2 regions of the Paenibacillus ihbetae genome follow, and region 1 is predicted to be linked to the other one. Evidence: predicted binding sites of a transcription regulator. Region 1 holds the regulator's gene; the other holds the start of a gene.

Region 1 (4,435 bases):
TTCCCTTTTAAAGCAGCCATTTTTAAGGGAAGAGGTCATTATTTGTGTTTGAGAAAATTTGAACATAAAATAAATAGGAGAGATTTTCATTCGCCGAAGGAGGACGTCATCACGGCGGCCCAGATGCTGGTGTGGCTCACGCAAACCGAAAGCGGCGACGACGAGGAGCTGAATCTCGGCGGCCGCGGGGGCGATTTCTGGGAAACGATCGCCAGCGATTCCGATTCATGCCTTGGACGCAGCTGCCCCTGGTTCCGCAAGTGCTACTACCATCGGGCGAAGCATGAGGCCGGCATTGCGGATGTCGTGATCACGAATCACTCCAAGCTGTTTACCGACGTAAAAGCGAACCACCAGCTGCTTCCGAGCTATGAACGGCTCGTCATCGACGAAGCCCATCACTTGGAGGATGTGGCAGGCAAGCATCTCGGGCTGCAGATGAAATATTTTACGGTGGTTCATACATTGACCCGTCTGTACAAGGACAGCCGAAGCGGGCAGCTCCCTGCGCTGCGGCAGCTGCTGCAGGCTTCTCCGCATGAGAAATCCGGGGAATGGTCGGCGGTCATCGACCGGATCTATCCTGATCTGATCACGGTGAAAGAAACTTGGGACCGCCTCAGCGACCAGCTGTTCGGCCTGCTCCCGGAACGCGGCGACGCTTCGCCGGGAGATGCCGGGCAGTATTCGCTGCGGCTCTCGCCTGCGAAGAAGCCGAAGGATTGGGGAACGCTCGCCGAGCTGGAACAGCAGATTCACGTTACGCTGGGAGATGTCGTGCGCAAGGGAGACAAGCTCGTCGCCGAAATAAAGGAAGAGCTGGACGATTACAGTGCGGACAGCCTGCTGACGGACCTGTCGGGCTTGTTTAAGGATCTGGCTGCGCACCGCGAGGATTTGCGGTCCTTCATGGCTTTGAACGACGAAGGCACCGTGTACTGGATGGAGGCCAACGGCAATTTCCGCAGCAAGTCGCTGCAGCTCTACGCCGTGCCCGTTGATGTCAGCAAGCATTTGAAGGAATTGTTTTTTGACAAGAAGCGGAGCGTGATTCTCACATCGGCGACGCTGTCGGTCGATAAATCGTTTCAATTCATGATCGACAATTTAGGGCTCCAGGAAGCGGCGGACGCAGGAAATCTGAACACGGTTCAGCTGCCCTCCCCGTTCAATTACAGGGAGCAGGCGCTGCTTGTCATTCCGCGGGATTTTCCTAGCGTGAAGGGGTCTGTGGGGGATGCGGTATTTGTAAACACGCTCGTGAAGTCGCTCTCCGAAGCGGCAATAGCGACCCATGGTCGTATGCTCGTCCTGTTTACGTCCTATCGGATGCTCCGCCAGGTGCATGAGCCGCTTAAGGAAGCGCTGGCTGCCAGCGATATTACGGTGCTTGGCCAGGGAATGGATGGAACGAGCCGTACGAAGCTGATTCGCCGGTTCCAGGATAGCAGCGCCTCAGTTCTGCTGGGGACCAGCTCCTTCTGGGAGGGCGTTGACATTCCCGGAGAAGCGCTGACCTGCCTGGCGATTGTCCGGCTGCCGTTCCAGCCGCCCAACCATCCGCTGGTCGAGGCGAAGAGCGAGCTGCTGCAGCAGCAGAAGAAGAATCCGTTCATGAAGCTTTCGGTGCCGCAAGCGGTCATCCGCTTCAAGCAGGGCTTCGGGCGGCTTGTTCGGACTGCCCACGATAAGGGGATCGTGATTGTCTACGATACGCGGGTGATCGAATCATATTATGGAAAATACTTCTTGTATTCCCTGCCCGGACCGAAGATGGAGCATATGCCGACCGAGGGGATCGTCCCTCGTATTGCGCAGTGGCTCCAGGAAAGGGAAAATGAAAAAGAGTGAACCTCGAGGGGAGCAGGGTTATTACATTGGAAGCGATGAACTATCATCCTATTAATAGGGGGAGCATGCATGAAATCGGATAAAATTTCAGAGGCCGTCGTCCGCAGATTGCCAGTCTATTTGCGCTATTTGAATGAGCTTCATAAGCGGGAGGTGTCCACCGTCTCCTCACAGGAGCTTGGGCAGAAGCTCGACCTGAATCCGGCCCAAATCCGTAAGGATTTGGCCTATTTCGGTGATTTCGGCCGGAAGGGCATCGGTTATGATGTCTCCTATCTCATTGAGAAAATCCGCCAAATCCTGAAGCTGGACCAGAAGATCAACGTTGCGCTGGTCGGTGCGGGCAATCTCGGACATGCGCTATCCAACTACAACGCATTTCTGAAGGATAATATGAAGATTGTGGCGATTTTCGACTCGTATCCTCCGAAGATCGGGCTTAAGATCAATAATTTGACGGTGCAGCCGATGGAAGAGCTGGACCAGACGGTCCAGGAATACGGCATTCGAATCGGGATTATTACGGTTCCGGACTTTGAAGCGCAGAACGTAGCCAATCAGCTGATCAATGCCGGAATCGAGGCGATTTTGAATTTTGCCCCGACGATTTTGAAGGCACCGTCCCACATCCGCATTCATACCGCGGATTTTACGACGGATCTGCAAAGCCTGGCTTACTATTTGGACAATGGGAAGGAGGATGCACAGCATGACAACGAAGTGGATGGTTAAGAACGGAACATTTGCCGTGCTTCAGGAAGGACAACCGGTTATCCGCGGGTATATGGTTGTGGAGGACGACCGCATCACGTATCTGGGGGAAGAAGAGCCTCAGGTCGATGCCGAAACCCGGGTGATGGACGGGACGCATCTGTTATTCCTTCCGGGGCTCGTCAACACGCATGGGCATGCAGCCATGTCGCTGCTCCGCGGCTTTGGCGACGATCTGGCGCTGCAAGTTTGGCTGCAGGAGAAGATGTGGCCGATGGAAGCGAAGTTTACGGCAGACGATGTCTATTGGGGCACTTCGCTCTCGGTGCTGGAGATGCTGAAGGGCGGTACGACAACCTTCGTTGACATGTATGACCATATGGATCAGGTAGCGAAGGTTGTCCAAGACTCCGGCATGCGGGGAGTTCTGACGAGAGGCGTCATCGGCTTATGCCCGCCAGAAGTGCAGAAGCAGAAGCTGGATGAAGCGGTTGCTTTTGCGAAAGACTGGCACGGTCAGGCGGAGGGGCGGATCACGACGATGATTTCGCCGCATGCGCCTTACACATGCCCGCCGGACTTTATCGAGAAATTCGTTCAAGCGGCGCATGATTTGAATCTGCCGATCCATACCCACATGTCCGAAACGGCAGCCGAAGTGCAGCAGAATGTGAATGACTATGGACTGCGCCCGGTGGCCCATCTGGAGAAGCTTGGCGTGTTCTCGCGTCCGGCGCTCGTTGCGCATGCGGTGCATTTGACGGATGAAGAGATTGAGATCTTGGCTAAGCATCAGGTGGCGGTATCCCATAACCCGGGCAGCAACCTGAAGCTCGCCAGCGGGGTTGCGCGCGTGCCCGAGCTGTTGAAAGCAGGCGTGACGGTGTCCCTGGGAACCGATGGACCAGCGAGCAATAACAACCTGGACATGTTCGAAGAGATGCGTCTGGCCGCTCTTATCCACAAGGGCGTCAGCGGCGATCCGACAGCCGTTCCGGCAGCCGAAGCGCTTCGAATGGGAACCGAGTATGGAGCGAAATCGGCATTTCTTGATAACGTAGGCAGACTGGCCGTCGGGATGAAGGCCGACATGATCGCGCTGAATACCGATCAAGCGCATTTCCTGCCGCGCACGGATTACATTTCGCATTCGATTTACTCGGCATCCGCCAAGGATGTGGAGCATGTATGGGTTGACGGCAAGCAGGTTGTTAAGCACGGCTCCTGCCTCACGCTGGATGAGGAACGGATCCGCCGTGAAGCCCAGCGTTCATTCGAGCGTCTTTCGACCCTTTAGGGCAGATTAAGGGGAGGATCAGACGGTTTGAAAAAGAGAACAAAGTGGATACTGCTTAGTATATCCGGGCTGCTGCTGGCGCTGCTGTGCGTGCAGCTGTACTATTCCTATGTCATGAAGGACACGTGGAATGAGGAAAGCTTGGCGGTGCAAGCCGCTCGTCAGCATGGCGGCCTGGTGACGAAAGATAAAACCTACAAATCGGTTTGGGGCGAGAACAACAATTATTGGGTCATCACCGGCACGAATCAGAACCAGCAGGAGATCATGGTTTGGGTGAAGTTTACGGATGACAACATGCCTGTAGAGGGCAAGGACGCGGTTCAGGCCGAGCTGCTCGGCAACGGATTGTCCGAAGAGCAGATGCGCGAGCAGATTCGGAAGGAGATGCCGGGTGCTGTGGTCAAGCGACTGCTCCCTGTAATGTACGAAGGCGAGTATACATGGCAGCTCCAATATGAGAATCAGGGCCAATTAGGTTATCGGTTCTATCGCTTCCAGGACGGACAGGCGATCGGAGAGGACATTATTCTTCCAAATCAATAAATCAGCTATACAGAAAGAGGCTTTCTTGTA
Region 2 (4,435 bases), 170 kb from region 1:
AGATACCGTCAAGGCTGTCCTCGTAAGGGAGCTTTGCAACCGACGTCAGCGAGGCCAGCGCGCCCTTCTTGTCGCGGCCGTGCATCGGGTTCGCTCCAGGCGCGAACGGTTCGCCTGCTTTGCGACCGTCAGGGGTCGTTCCCGTCTTCTTCCCGTACACGACGTTCGACGTAATGGTCAGCACCGACTGCGTCGGCATGGCATCCCGGTACGCCTTGTGCTTGCGAATCATGCTCATAAACGTCTCCACCAGCTCCACCGCAATGCTGTCCACCCGGTCATCGTTGTTGCCGTAGCAAGGGAAGTCCCCTTCGATTTCAAAATCCACGGCAAGTCCCTGCTCATTGCGAACCGGCTTAACCCTCGCGTGCTTGATTGCGCTCAGCGAATCCGCCGCTACGGACAAGCCCGCGATCCCGCATGCCATCGTCCGTAATATATCCCGGTCATGGAGCGCCATCTCGATCCGTTCATAGCTGTATTTGTCATGCATGTAGTGGATGACGTTCAGCGTATTCATGTAGAGCTTCGCCAGCCATTCCATCATCGGCTTGAACCGTTTCATCACCTCTTCGTAGCTGAGAACCTCGGCCGTGATCGCCGGATATTCCGGACCGACCTGAGCACCGCTCTTTTCGTCCCTGCCGCCGTTAATAGCATAGAGCAGCGCTTTGGCCAGGTTTGCTCTTGCGCCGAAGAATTGCATTTGCTTGCCGATTCGCATCGCCGATACGCAGCAGGCAATGCCGTAGTCATCGCCGTAAATCGGACGCATCAGATCATCGTTCTCGTACTGGATCGAGCTCGTTTCGATCGAAACCTTGGCGCAATATTTCTTGAAGGCTTCCGGCAGCTTCTCGGACCATAGGACGGTCAGGTTCGGTTCCGGAGCAGGTCCCAGATTATACAGGGTGTGCAGGAAGCGGAAGCTGTTCTTCGTCACGCGGGTAACGCCGTTTAAGGACATGCCGCCGATCGATTCCGTCACCCAAGTCGGATCTCCGCTGAACAATTCATTGTAATCCGGCGTACGCAGGAATTTAACGATACGCAGCTTCATGACAAAGTGATCCACCAGCTCCTGAGCCGCTTCTTCCGTCAGCTTGCCTTCGGCGAGATCGCGCTCGATGTAAATATCAAGGAAGGAAGAGACCCGCCCCAGCGACATCGCGGCCCCATTCTGCTCCTTGATTGCGGCCAGATAGCCAAAATACAGCCACTGGAACGCTTCTTTGGCCGTATTGGCCGGCTTGGAGATGTCGCAGCCGTGCATGGCGGCCATTTCCTTCAGCTCTTTCAGCGCCCGGATCTGCTCCGACAGCTCTTCGCGCAGACGGATCACCGGTTCATCCATCGCGTCCACTTCAAGCTCGGCCAGCTCTCTGAGTTTATCCTGCACGAGCGTATCCACGCCGTACAGGGCCACCCGGCGATAGTCCCCGATAATGCGCCCGCGTCCGTAAGCGTCCGGAAGGCCGGTAATGATTCCGGCTTTGCGCGCGGCCCTCATCTCGGAAGTGTATGCGTCGAACACCCCCTGGTTATGGGTTTTGCGGATATGGGTGAACATATCGATGATGCTCTGCGGCATTTCAAAACCGTATGCATTGCATGCGTCAATCATCATCCTGATGCCGCCAAACGGCTGAATCGAGCGCTTGAACGGCTCGTCGGTCTGAAGCCCGACAATCTGCTCCTTCTCCTTGTCCAAATACCCCGGCTGATGGGAAGTGATCGTCGACGGCGTATTCACATCAACGTACAGCACCCCTCCGGCCTCCCGTTCCCTGCGGGTCAGATCGGATACGATGTCCCAAAGAGCCTTCGTATGATCCGTCGGTCCGGCAAGAAACTCCTCGTTCCCCTCATATGGCGTTATGTTTCTGGCAATAAAATCGTTGACGTCGACTCTCCTATTCCATTTCCCCGGCTTGAATGCTCTCCAGCCTGCGTACTGCTCCATCACCGACATTTCGAATCCCTCCTAGTTTTAAGCTGCAGCCTGCACATTCGGCGTAACCCTCCGCGCTACGGGTACTTCCCGACTTTCCGATCCAATCACTTTAATGTGATTTATTTCACTAATTGAGGCGGATTAAGATTAATTTAAAGTGAAAGTGAATTAATGCGGTTTAAAGCGCGTTAGTTGCTCCATATGCCTGCAAGCTGCTTTTGTAAAGATCCGAGATTCATCTCGCTTATTTGGTACACCTTTATTGTAACCTTCGTGGATTCTTACATCTGTGATAATAATCACAAAGATGCTGCTTTTCGTGATTTATATCACGTGTTGGGGCTGGACCGCGTCTTTCCCATGGCGTTCCATCCCGCTTTCCTTAACCCTTAGCTGCTGGATGTGTCGAGACCCAACGAAGCATGCTCCGGGTTCAGGGACCGTGTGCGCGAGAAGCGATTGCCGCTGAGTATAAGCCCCCTTATGGCCCCCTTACCTCCCCCCTCCTTATCTCCTCTCTTATCTCCCCTTATCGCTGGATAGATACAAATCCGGGCCGGCTAGGGACAAATATGCAGCCCTATGACTGATCAAATTTGAACCCTCTGGCTGATTAAAGACAAATAGGCAGCCTTCTGCTATCGGCAAGCACGGCCGGCAGAAGGCTGCATCCATCCCTAGGGTTTACCCCATTCGCTTATCGTGATTAAAACCGTCCATAAAACGCGTTGCGGTATACATCCGCAAGCTCCGATACGAGCGGCAGCTTCGGATTGCTCGTCGTACACTGGTCCTCAAACGCCCGGTCGGCTAACTCGTCGACGCGATTCTCGAAATCCTGCGGATCTATGCCAAGCTGCTGGAACGACTCTTCGATGCCGAGCTTGGCGTTCAATTCCCGGATTGCAAGGATCAGGCTATCGACGCCCTCTTCCGTCGTCCGAGCCGGCAGTCCGAGGATTCGGGCGATCTCGGCATACCGCTGATCGGCCACAAAATGCGTATATTTCGGCCAAGCGGCGAATTTCGTCGGCTTCTTCGCATTGTAGCGAATGACGTGCGGCATAAGGATCGCATTCGTCCTACCATGCGCGGTATGGTACTGACCGCCCCATTTATGCGCAAGGCTGTGGTTGATGCCCAGGAACGCATTGGCAAAGGCCATGCCGGCCAGCGTCGAGGCATTATGCATTTTTTCCCGGGCCAGCTTGTCGCCGGTAAGCGCCGATTGCTCCAGATACTGGAATACGAGCTGAATGGCCTTGATGGCAAGCCCATCCGTATAATCGTTCGCCATGATCGACACGTAGGCCTCGATGGCATGTGTCAGCACGTCCATGCCGGTGTCGGCGACGGCGGTCTTCGGCAGCGTATAGACAAATTCCGGATCAATGATCGCCACATCCGGCGTCAGCTCGTAATCGGCCAGCGGGTATTTGGTGTGACCGGAGACTTTATCCGTGATAACGGCAAAGCTCGTGACCTCCGAGCCCGTGCCCGACGTGGTGGGAATGGCAACGAACTTCGCTTTCTGGCCAAGCTTCGGATACTTATACACCCGTTTGCGGATATCCATAAACTTCTGCTTCAGATCTTTGAAATCGGCATCCGGGTGCTCATAGAACAGCCACATCGCTTTTGCCGCATCCATCGGCGAACCGCCGCCGAGAGCAATGATGCAGTCCGGCTGGAACCTGGTCAGCATTTCGGTTCCCCGTTCAACCGTAGTCGTTGAAGGATCCGGTTCCACTTCCGAGAACACCTCAATCGCTACGGGTGCTCTTCGCTGCCGCAAGTAATGCTCAACCCGCTCCACGTATCCGAGCTTCACCATTATCGGGTCGGTGATAATGGCAATGCGCGATATGCCCGGCATTTTGGCAAGATATTGGGTGGAGCCTTTTTCGAAGTATATTTTATCCGGAACTTTAAACCACTGCATATTCACGGTTCTGCGGTTCACCCTTTTCACGTTGATCAGATTAACGGCCGTTACGTTGGAAGAGGTTGCGTTGCGGCCATACGAACCGCACCCCAGCGTCAGGGATGGAAGATTCGTATTGTAGATATCCCCGATTCCGCCCTGAGAGGACGGCTGGTTCACCAGAATGCGGCAGGTTTTCATGCGGCTCGAGAACGCCCGGATCACGTCCTCATTATGCGAATGAATGACGGACGTGTGTCCCATCCCCCCGAAGGCGACCATTTCCTCCGAACGTTTGATGCCTTCCTGCGCGTTTTTGACACGGTAGCACGCCAGCACAGGGCTCAGCTTCTCCGCGGACAGCGGGTAGCCCGGCCCGACGCCGTCCAGCTCGGCTACCAGAATCTTGGTGCCTGCCGGGACATCCAGGCCGCATTGCTCGGCAATCTTAACCGCCGGCTGACCGACTATCGCCGGATTGACCGCGCATTTGTCGGATATCATGGCCTTGGCCGACAGCTTCACGGTTTCTTCCTTGTTCATAAAATAACAGCCGG

Evidence for each region. Region 1 encodes Rex, which represses fermentation and respiration genes when NADH is low (regulators of the CRP and FNR family bind a similar motif). Its sites were predicted from a motif close to TTGTGAAATATTTCACAA; they were not measured.
Region 2: a site for Rex is predicted at 2,067-2,084, ahead of pflB (formate C-acetyltransferase). Genes of this name have one in related genera too.

Annotation. Positions count from the first base shown of each region.
Region 1 covers NZ_CP016809.1:862,248-866,682, reverse strand. Annotated here, with positions in the region: gene dinG (ATP-dependent DNA helicase DinG) at 1-1,851, shown strand, start outside; gene BBD41_RS03935 (redox-sensing transcriptional repressor Rex) at 1,921-2,583, shown strand; gene BBD41_RS03930 (amidohydrolase) at 2,561-3,859, shown strand; gene BBD41_RS03925 (cell wall elongation regulator TseB-like domain-containing protein) at 3,887-4,405, shown strand.
Region 2 covers NZ_CP016809.1:1,028,214-1,032,648, forward strand. Annotated here, with positions in the region: gene pflB (formate C-acetyltransferase) at 1-1,972, opposite strand, end outside; gene adhE (bifunctional acetaldehyde-CoA/alcohol dehydrogenase) at 2,661-4,435, opposite strand, start outside.